3 regions of the Erwinia sp. AnSW2-5 genome follow, and region 3 is predicted to be linked to each of the others. Evidence: predicted binding sites of a transcription regulator. Region 3 holds the regulator's gene; each other region holds the start of a gene.
What was found. Region 3 encodes PhoB, which activates phosphate uptake and scavenging genes when phosphate is short. Its sites were predicted from a motif close to CTGTCATAAAACTGNCNNAT; they were not measured.

Region 1 (3,251 bases), on a different contig from region 3:
CTGGTGCTCGGTGGCTTAATGGTATTGATGATGATCTGGCGTCCACAGGGACTGTTGCCGATGAAGCGCCCGCATCTGAAGTTGAAAACTGCGGAAAAAGGAGAGCAGGCATGACTCAGCCTCTGTTAGCCGTTAATGGCCTGATGATGCGCTTTGGTGGCCTGCTGGCCGTCAATAACGTGGAACTGGAGCTGCGCCCGCAGGAAATCGTCTCGCTTATCGGCCCGAACGGCGCCGGTAAAACCACGGTGTTTAACTGCCTGACCGGGTTCTACCGCCCGACGGGTGGCTCCATCAAGCTGGGCGACAAACAGCTTGCGGGCCTGCCTGGGCAGAAGATCGCGCGCATGGGCATTGTGCGCACCTTCCAGCATGTGCGTCTGTTCCGTGAAATGACGGTGATTGAGAACCTGCTGGTTGCCCAGCATCAGCACCTGAAAAGCGGCGTGTTCTCTGGCCTGCTGAAAACCCCCGCCTTCCGTAAAGCGGAAAGCGAAGCGCTCGATCGTGCGGCGACCTGGCTGGATCGCGTCGGGCTGCTGGCGCTGGCTAACCGCCAGGCGGGTAACCTCGCTTACGGGCAGCAACGCCGCCTTGAGATCGCCCGCTGCATGGTGACGCGCCCGGAAATCCTGATGCTGGATGAACCGGCTGCCGGTCTGAACCCGAAAGAAACTCACGAGCTGGATGAGCTGATTGCGGAACTGCGCAACCAGCACAACGTCTCGGTACTGCTGATTGAACATGATATGAAACTGGTCATGGGCATTTCCGATCGTATTTACGTGGTCAACCAGGGAACGCCGTTGGCTAACGGTACGCCGGACGAGATCCGTAATAACCCGGACGTGATCCGCGCCTACCTGGGAGAGGCATAATATGAGTCAGGCGATGCTTTCCCTGAATAATATCAGCGCGCATTACGGCAAAATTCAGGCGCTGCATAACGTCAGTCTGCATATCAATCAGGGCGAAATTGTCACGCTGATTGGTGCGAACGGCGCGGGTAAAACCACCATCCTCGGGACGCTGTGCGGGGAACCGCGTGCGACTGAAGGGTCAATTACCTTCGACGGTAAAGACATTACCGACTGGCAGACGGCACGCATTATGCGTGAGGCGATTGCGATTGTGCCGGAAGGGCGGCGCGTCTTCTCGCGGATGACGGTGGATGAGAACCTGGCAATGGGCGGTTTCTTTGCCGAGCGCCAGCAGTATCAGCAGCGCATCAAGCGGGTGTATGAGCTGTTTCCGCGACTGTATGAGCGCCGTGTACAGCGTGCTGGCACTATGTCGGGCGGTGAGCAGCAGATGCTGGCGATTGGCCGCGCGCTGATGAGCCAGCCGCGCCTGCTGCTGCTGGATGAGCCGTCGCTGGGCCTGGCCCCGATCATTATCCAGCAGATTTTTGACACCATTGAACAGCTGCGTCAGGAAGGCATGACGATTTTCCTCGTCGAACAGAATGCCAACCAGGCGCTGAAGCTGGCCGACCGTGGCTATGTGCTCGAAAACGGTCATGTGGTGCTGGAAGATACCGGCGATGCATTGTTAGCCAATGAGGCAGTGCGTAGCGCGTATTTAGGCGGTTAACAGCCGGGTCGGGCATGCCCGACCCCTACGTAATTCGTAGGGGCGAGGCATGCCTCGCCCGATATCAATGAAACACCACCGGTCGTCACCTCGCTGTCACTCTACTGTCACAACCCCGTTATTTTTCTGTCATTTTCGCATGTCATGTTACCTCCCGACTCAAAGAATGCGCGATAACGCGCCTTACAACACCGGGTACAGGAAACCGACATGTCATCAATCGCCTTTCGTCATACCGCACTTAGCGTGGTACTGGGACTGACTCTTAGCGCCAATGCGCTGGCCGCCACCGAGATCCCATTCTGGCACTCAATGGAAGGTGCGCTGGGTGAAGAGGTCAACTCGCTGGCCACTCGCTTTAACGCAGAAAACCCTGACTATAAAATCGTACCGACCTACAAAGGTAACTACGAGCAGAGCATGTCAGCCGGTATTGCCGCGATTCGTTCTGGCAAAGCACCCGCGATTTTGCAGGTATACGAAGTGGGTACGGCCACGATGATGGCATCGAAAGCGATTGTTCCGGTCAATGAAGTGTTTAAAAACGCCGGCATTGCGATGGATCCGAAGCAGTTTGTCCCGGCAGTCGCGGGCTACTACAGCGATTCCAAAGGCCAGCTGATCTCCCAGCCATTTAACAGCTCCACCCCGGTGCTGTACTACAACAAAGACGCCTTCAAAAAAGCCGGTCTTGACCCTGAGCAGCCGCCAAAAACCTGGCAGGATCTGGCGAAATACACTGAAGCACTGCGTAAAGCGGGCATGACCTGTGGTTACGCCAGCGGCTGGCAGGGCTGGATCCAGATTGAGAACTTCAGCGCCTGGCATGGTTTGCCGGTTGCCACCAAAAACAACGGCTTTGACGGCACGGACGCGGTACTGGAATTCAACAAACCGACTCAGGTGCGCCACATTGCCCTGTTGGAAGAGATGAACAAGAAGGGTGATTTCACCTACTTCGGCCGTAAAGATGAATCCACCGCCAAGTTCTATAACGGCGACTGCGCTATCACCACCGCCTCTTCCGGCTCGCTGGCCGATATCCGCAGCCACGCCAGGTTCAACTATGGCGTCGGCATGATGCCGTATGATGCGACCGTGCCGAACGCACCGCAGAATGCCATCATCGGCGGTGCGAGCCTGTGGGTGCTGAAGAACAAAGATGCGGCAACCTACAAAGGTGTGGCCGAGTTTATGCAGTTCCTGGCGAAGCCTGAAATTGCCGCCGAATGGCACCAGAAAACCGGCTACCTGCCGATCACCACAGCGGCTTACGAGCTGACGAAGAAGCAGGGCTTCTACGACAAAAACCCGGGTGCAGATATTGCCACCCGTCAGATGCTGAACAAAGATCCGCTGCCATTCACCAAAGGGATGCGTCTGGGCAATATGCCGCAGATCCGTACCATTGTGGATGAAGAGCTGGAAGGCGTCTGGACTGGCAAGAAAACCCCGCAGGCGGCACTGGACAGCGCCGTTGAGCGTGGTAATCAACTGCTGCGTCGCTTCGAACAACAGACCAAATAGCGTTTGTCGTAGGTGCGGATCGTTGATCCGCACGTATGTAGGGGCGGATCAACGATCCGCCCGCCAGGGGCGACCAGAACTACGGTTAGCCCCTGCAACGTTTTTCGCACGAGATAACCCTTTATGTCCCA
Region 2 (3,251 bases), on a different contig from region 3:
AGATGAATCCCTTATTTTTTAAGAAGATGATTTTAATATTGATTCCGCCACTGCATATGGATCAGCATTTTACGTTTACATTAAAAAACTAGCCGATGAAATTTCGGCAAGCTGAGCTGGGCAGAATGACCTGAGGGTTAAGTGGAACAGAGGTCATTAAAGGGAATAGTACTGACGCATCGTCACCGGGTGTGTCAGCACCAGCTAGCTGCAAAGCTGCAGTTCAGTGAATGCTTGCAGCACAGTTGTGTGATTCAGAGACATCGTTTCATTATAATGGCCTGTTATTAACAGGGAGATTAAACAGCGATTGCAGTGAGTGAATTATTATTCCATTCCAACTCACAGCGCCTGCGCACACGCCCAGGCGGAACTCCACGCCCACTGGAAGTTATAGCCGCCCAGCCAGCCGGTCACATCCACCACTTCACCGATAAAGTACAGCCCCGGAACATCGCGGGCTTCCATGGTTTTCGATGACAGCTGAGTGGTATCCACACCGCCCAGCGTCACTTCGGCGGTGCGGTAGCCTTCGGTGCCGTTAGGCTGCACGCGCCACTGGTGCAGCGAAGTCGCCAGATCGGCCTGCTGGCGGCTGTTCAGCTGCTTCAGCGTACACTCCGGCACCCTCCCCAGCAGTTGCAGGCACTCGACCAGGCGTTTCGGCAGCAATTTCGCCAGGGTATTTTTCAGGCTTTGATTCGGATGGCTGTTGCGCTCTTCATTAATAAACGCATCAATGTCCTGGCCTGGGGAAAGGTTGACCGTAACAAACTCACCCGGCAACCAGTAGCTGGAAAGTTGCAGGACCGCCGGGCCGGAGAGGCCACGATGGGTAAACAGCAGCGCTTCTTTAAATACCGTGCCGTCTTCGGCGGTGAGCACCGACGGCACCGAGACGCCGGACAACGTCTGAAGCTGTTCCAGCAGCGGCTTATGCAGGGTAAACGGCACCAGCCCGGCGCGGGTGGGAAACACCTTCAGGCCAAACTGTTCGGCAATTTTATAGCCGAACGGCGAGGCGCCCAGCCCCGGCATCGACAGCCCACCGCTGGCAATCACCAGTTTATCGGCCTGCACTTCCGTGCCGTTCAGTTGCAGGGTATAACCGCTGTCGTCACGCGTGACGGACACCACTTCACTGCGCAGACGCAGCGTGACTTGCCCGCTCTCACACTCTTTCAGCAGCAGATCGACCACCTGCTGGGCGGAGTCGTCACAGAACAGTTGTCCCAGGGTTTTCTCATGCCAGGCGATGCCGTGACGGTTGATCAGATCGATAAAATCCCACTGGGTATAACGCGCCAGCGCAGATTTACAAAAATGCGGGTTATGCGACAGGTAAGCCGCCGGCTCAGTGTAGAGGTTGGTGAAATTGCAGCGCCCGCCGCCCGACATCAGGATTTTGCGCCCGGCTTTTTTGCCATTATCAATCAGCAGAACACGTCGCCCTTTTTGCCCTGCCTGGGCTGCGCAAAACAGGCCAGCTGCGCCTGCACCAACGACGATAACGTCAAACTTTTCCACCACACACTCCGCGCCGACTCTCAAAAACGCTGATTGTAGTGAGTTGGGGGCGGGGATACCAGCTTCAGGCCTCATTCGAGGCTGAAACATTTTGTAACTTTATGATTTGTTGGTGTTTTCACTGCTAACTGTCATCACTTTGACACGTTACTGTCAAAAAAAGTCTATATTTCCCTTTCCCCGGGTGCGGTTTGTCGCTGATAATGCGCCGCGTTCATGTCCTCCAAAATGGCGTAACGCTTATGCTACATCTGTTTGCTGGTCTTGATTTTCATACCGGCCTGTTACTGGTACTCGCTCTGTTGTTTGTCTTGATCTATGAAGCAATCAATGGCTTCCATGACACGGCCAATGCAGTCGCTACCGTGATCTATACCCGTGCAATGCGCTCGCAGTTAGCGGTTGTCATGGCAGGGGTGTTCAACTTCTTCGGTGTACTGTTGGGCGGCTTAAGCGTGGCTTACGCTATCGTCCATCTGCTACCCACCGACCTGCTATTGAATGTGGGATCGGCTCACGGGCTGGCCATGGTCTTTTCCATGTTGCTTGCCGCTATTATATGGAATCTCGGCACCTGGTACTTCGGGTTACCGGCTTCCAGCTCTCATACTCTGATTGGTGCCATCATTGGTATCGGCCTGACCAACGCGTTGCTGACTGGCACCTCGGTGGTTGATGCGCTGAACATTCCCAAAATGATCGGTATCTTTATGTCGTTGATTATTTCACCGATTGTCGGCTTAGTGGTTGCCGGTGGGTTGGTGTTTATCCTGCGCCGCTTCTGGAGTGGGAATAAAAAACGTCAGCGGATTCATATGACCCCAGCCGAACGTGAAAAGATCGATGGTAAGAAAAAACCACCGTTCTGGACCCGTATCGCGTTGATTGTCTCAGCGATTGGCGTCAGCTATTCGCACGGCGCAAACGACGGTCAGAAAGGTATCGGCCTGATTATGCTGGTACTGATTGGCGTTGCACCGGCAGGCTTTGTGGTCAATATGAACTCCAGCGGTTATGACATCACTCGCACCCGCGATGCGGTCAACCATCTGGAACAGTATTACCAGCAGCATGCCACCTCGCTGACGCATATCATCGAGATGTCACCACCTGCATTGCCAACGCCGGAAGAGGTGCCTTCAGGGCCTGAAGAGTTCCACTGTGATGCGGCGCGTGCTTTGCCTGCCATCCACCGTGCTCAGGGTCTGCTGAACAACCTGTCCAGCTATGATGCGTTAAGCGTGGAACAGCGCGGCCAGCTGCGTCGTCTGCTGATGTGCATCTCCGATACCGCAGAGAAAGCCGCCAAGCTGCCGGAAACGCAGCCTGACGACAAACGCTTCCTCAATAAGTTGAAGGGTGACCTGCTCAACACCATTGAGTATGCCCCGGTGTGGATCATCCTCGCCGTCGCGTTAGCGCTGTCACTGGGTACGATGATTGGCTGGCGTCGTGTTGCCACCACCATCGGTGAGAAAATCGGTAAAAAAGGCATGACTTACGCACAGGGGATGTCTGCTCAGATGACGGCAGCCGTCTCTATCGGTGTGGCTAGTTATACCGGGATGCCGGTTTCCACCACCCACGTCCTCTCCTCTTCCGTTGCCGGTACGATGCTGGTTGACGGTGGCGGCGTGCAGGGGCGCACCATTAAGAACATCCTGCTGGCATGGGTCTTCACCCTGCCCGTCTCGATTGTCCTTTCCGGTAGCCTGTACTGGCTG
Region 3 (3,251 bases):
GGTTCGGTCAGTTCCTGGATACGGCGCTGTAGCTCACTGAGGTAAGCATCGGTGACGATTTCAATGTCCAGCCAGACGGTGCCACCCTGCGGATCGGCCGTGAGTGCTGCCAGCTGCTGCTCAATCTGTTCCAGAGAGCCTTTGATCATCTGCATCGGCTGGAATAACGGGATCGGTAAGGCTTCGACGGCGCTGAGTTTGCCGTCGCTGAAGTCGACCTGAAACACGCTTTTGGCTTTACCCAGCTCATCAAAACTGAGTGGGATTGGGGAGCCGCTGTAGCGAATATGATCGCTGTCGGCAATGCGCTGGGCGCGATGGATATGCCCCAGGGCGATATAGTCCGCAGGGGGGAAACAGTCGGCGGGGAAGGCATCCAGCGTGCCGATGTAGATATCACGCACCGCATCGCTTTTGGTTACGCCCATCGTGGTCAGATGGCCGGTAGCAATAATCGGTAGCGTCAGGCCCAGCGCATCGCGCTGTTTCAGGGCTTCCTGCCAGCACTGCTGATAGTGTTCCGTAATGGCTTCCAGCAGGCTTTGCTGCTTTTCGCGCCCTGACTGCCCGCTCTGGCTGCGCAGAATATCGCGTGGACGTAAAAACGGAATGGCGCACAGCAGCGCCCCCGGCTGGCCGTCGCGGCGATTGAGAACCAGCACCTGTTGACGCACATCGTCGCAGGCGGCGGCGATCACCCGGGTATTGAGGCAGGCCAGCAGCTCGCGCGATTCATTCAGCATGGCAACCGAATCGTGATTGCCGCCCAGTACCACCAACTGACAGCCGGTTTGCTGAAGCTTGACCACGAAGCGGTTATACAGCTCACGCGCGTAGCTCGGCGGAGAGCCGGTATCAAAGATATCGCCCGCCACAATAATCGCATCCGCCTGCTGTGCTTCTGCTTTCTCCAGCAGCCAGTCAAGGAATGCCTGGTGCTCGGCTGCCCGGCTTTTGGTGTAGAAAAACTGGCCAAGATGCCAGTCGGCAGTATGAATGATGCGCATGGGGGTCCTTTCATGGCGAAAAGCGTGGTGAGTATTATACCTGTCCTGCCTCTCGAATTATTCAGGCCCGATAAACATATTGATGAGGTAGAGATTTTATTTAATTTCATCAATGCTTTTAGGGGGTGCTTTTTTCATAAAAGTGTCATAAAACTGACGCATAATGGCGCCGCATATCCCCGTGACAACCTGTCACAGTAGCAGGAGCAATAATGGCTAAGCGCATTCTGGTGGTTGAAGATGAAGCCCCAATCCGTGAGATGTTGTGTTTCGTTCTGGAACAAAATGACTATCAACCGATCGAAGCCGAGGACTATGACAGCGCAGTCAGTATGCTCATTGAGCCGTGGCCAGATTTAATCCTGCTGGACTGGATGTTACCGGGTGGTTCCGGCATTCAGTTTATTAAGCACCTGAAGCGTGAAGCGATGACCCGTGATATTCCGGTGATGATGCTGACTGCGCGTGGTGAAGAAGAAGATCGCGTCCGTGGCCTTGAAGTGGGTGCCGACGATTACATTACCAAACCCTTCTCACCGAAAGAGCTGGTGGCACGTATTAAAGCGGTGATGCGCCGTATTTCACCGATGGCGGTGGAAGAGGTGATTGAGATGCAGGGGCTGAGTCTTGATCCGTCATCGCATCGCGTGATGTCCGATACGCAGCCGCTGGAAATGGGGCCGACCGAATATAAACTGCTGCACTTCTTTATGACGCATCCTGAGCGCGTCTACAGCCGTGAGCAGTTGCTAAACCATGTCTGGGGAACTAACGTTTACGTCGAAGATCGTACCGTTGATGTACACATTCGTCGCTTACGTAAGGCACTGGAACTGACCGGGCACGATCGTATGGTGCAGACGGTTCGCGGAACAGGGTATCGTTTCTCTGCACGCTATTGATTGTTCGCGCTGGAGTCTGAACCGTGTTGGAACGCCTCTCCTGGAAGAGATTATTGTTTGAGCTGCTGCTTGCCGGTTTGCCCGCGTTACTGCTCGGGCTGCTGGTGGGTTGGCTCCCCTGGCTGCTGTTAATCTCAGTACTCTGTGTGCTGGGTTTTCATTTCAACAACTTACTTCGACTCTCTCACTGGCTGTGGGTCGACCGCAGCATGACACCTCCCAGCGGCCGTGGCAGCTGGGAACCGCTGTTTTACGGCCTGTATCAAATGCAGGCGCGTAATCGTCGTCGCCGTCGTGAACTCGGTCATCTGATCAAACGTTTTCGTAGCGGTGCAGAATCTCTGCCTGATGCGGTGGTACTGACCACCGAAGAGGGGACGATTTTCTGGTGCAACGGCCTGGCTCAGCAGATGCTGGGGCTGCGCTGGCCGGAAGATAACGGCCAGAATATCCTCAACCTGCTGCGTTACCCGGAGTTTACCCGCTATCTGCGTCAGCGTGATTTTTCACGCCCGCTCACGCTGGTACTGAACAGCCATCGTCATCTGGAATTCCGTGTGATGCCTTACAGCGAAGGGCAATGGCTGCTGGTGGCGCGTGATGTTACCCAGATGCACCAGCTGGAAGGCGCGCGGCGTAACTTCTTTGCCAATGTCAGCCACGAACTGCGCACGCCGCTCACCGTGTTGCAGGGCTATCTGGAGATGATGAACGATTCCGTGCTGGAGGGCAGCCTGCGTGATAAGGCGCTGCACACCATGCAGGAACAGACCAAACGCATGGACAGCCTGGTGAAACAGCTGCTGACCTTGTCGCGCATTGAAGCTGCTCCAGCGCTCGATTTGCAGGAAACCGTGGACGTGCCGATGATGCTGCGGGTGTTGCAGCGTGAAGCGGAAACGCTCAGTAACGGTCGCCACGATATTTATTTCCATACCGACCCGCATTTGCGCGTGTTTGGCAATGACGAGCAACTGCGCAGTGCGATTTCCAATCTGGTGTATAACGCGGTTAACCATACGCCGGATGGCACGCGGATTGATGTCAGCTGGCTACGTAGCCCGCAGGGGGCACAGTTTAAGGTGAAAGATAATGGGCCAGGGATTGCACCGGAACACCTGCCTCGTCTGACGGAGCGCTTCTATCGCGTTGATAAAGCGCGCTCCCGACAGACCGGCGGCAGCGGGTTAGGTCTGGCTATCGTGAAACATGCGCTCAGCCATCACAATACGCGCCTGGATATCAGCAGCACGCCCGGCGCTGAAACCTGTTTCAGCTTTCAATTGCCACCAAGGTTGATTGTCAGTGCTGAACTATCCGAGAATGCGCTGCATTGAGTCTC

Region 1: a site for PhoB is predicted at 1,687-1,706, ahead of ugpB (sn-glycerol-3-phosphate ABC transporter substrate-binding protein UgpB). Genes of this name have one in related genera too.
Region 2: a site for PhoB is predicted at 1,656-1,675, ahead of pitA (inorganic phosphate transporter PitA). Genes of this name have one in related genera too.

Annotation. Positions count from the first base shown of each region.
Region 1 covers NZ_JBJGXA010000001.1:257,848-261,098, forward strand. The annotation lists gene ACFL9S_RS01115 (high-affinity branched-chain amino acid ABC transporter permease LivM) at 1-114, shown strand, start outside; gene livG (high-affinity branched-chain amino acid ABC transporter ATP-binding protein LivG) at 111-878, shown strand; gene livF (high-affinity branched-chain amino acid ABC transporter ATP-binding protein LivF) at 880-1,593, shown strand; gene ugpB (sn-glycerol-3-phosphate ABC transporter substrate-binding protein UgpB) at 1,804-3,120, shown strand; gene ugpA (sn-glycerol-3-phosphate ABC transporter permease UgpA) at 3,244-3,251, shown strand, end outside.
Region 2 covers NZ_JBJGXA010000001.1:181,743-184,993, reverse strand. The annotation lists gene ACFL9S_RS00805 (NAD(P)/FAD-dependent oxidoreductase) at 343-1,527, opposite strand; gene pitA (inorganic phosphate transporter PitA) at 1,770-3,251, shown strand, end outside.
Region 3 covers NZ_JBJGXA010000031.1:167,623-170,873, forward strand. The annotation lists gene sbcD (exonuclease subunit SbcD) at 1-1,007, opposite strand, end outside; gene phoB (phosphate response regulator transcription factor PhoB) at 1,220-1,909, shown strand; gene phoR (phosphate regulon sensor histidine kinase PhoR) at 1,933-3,246, shown strand.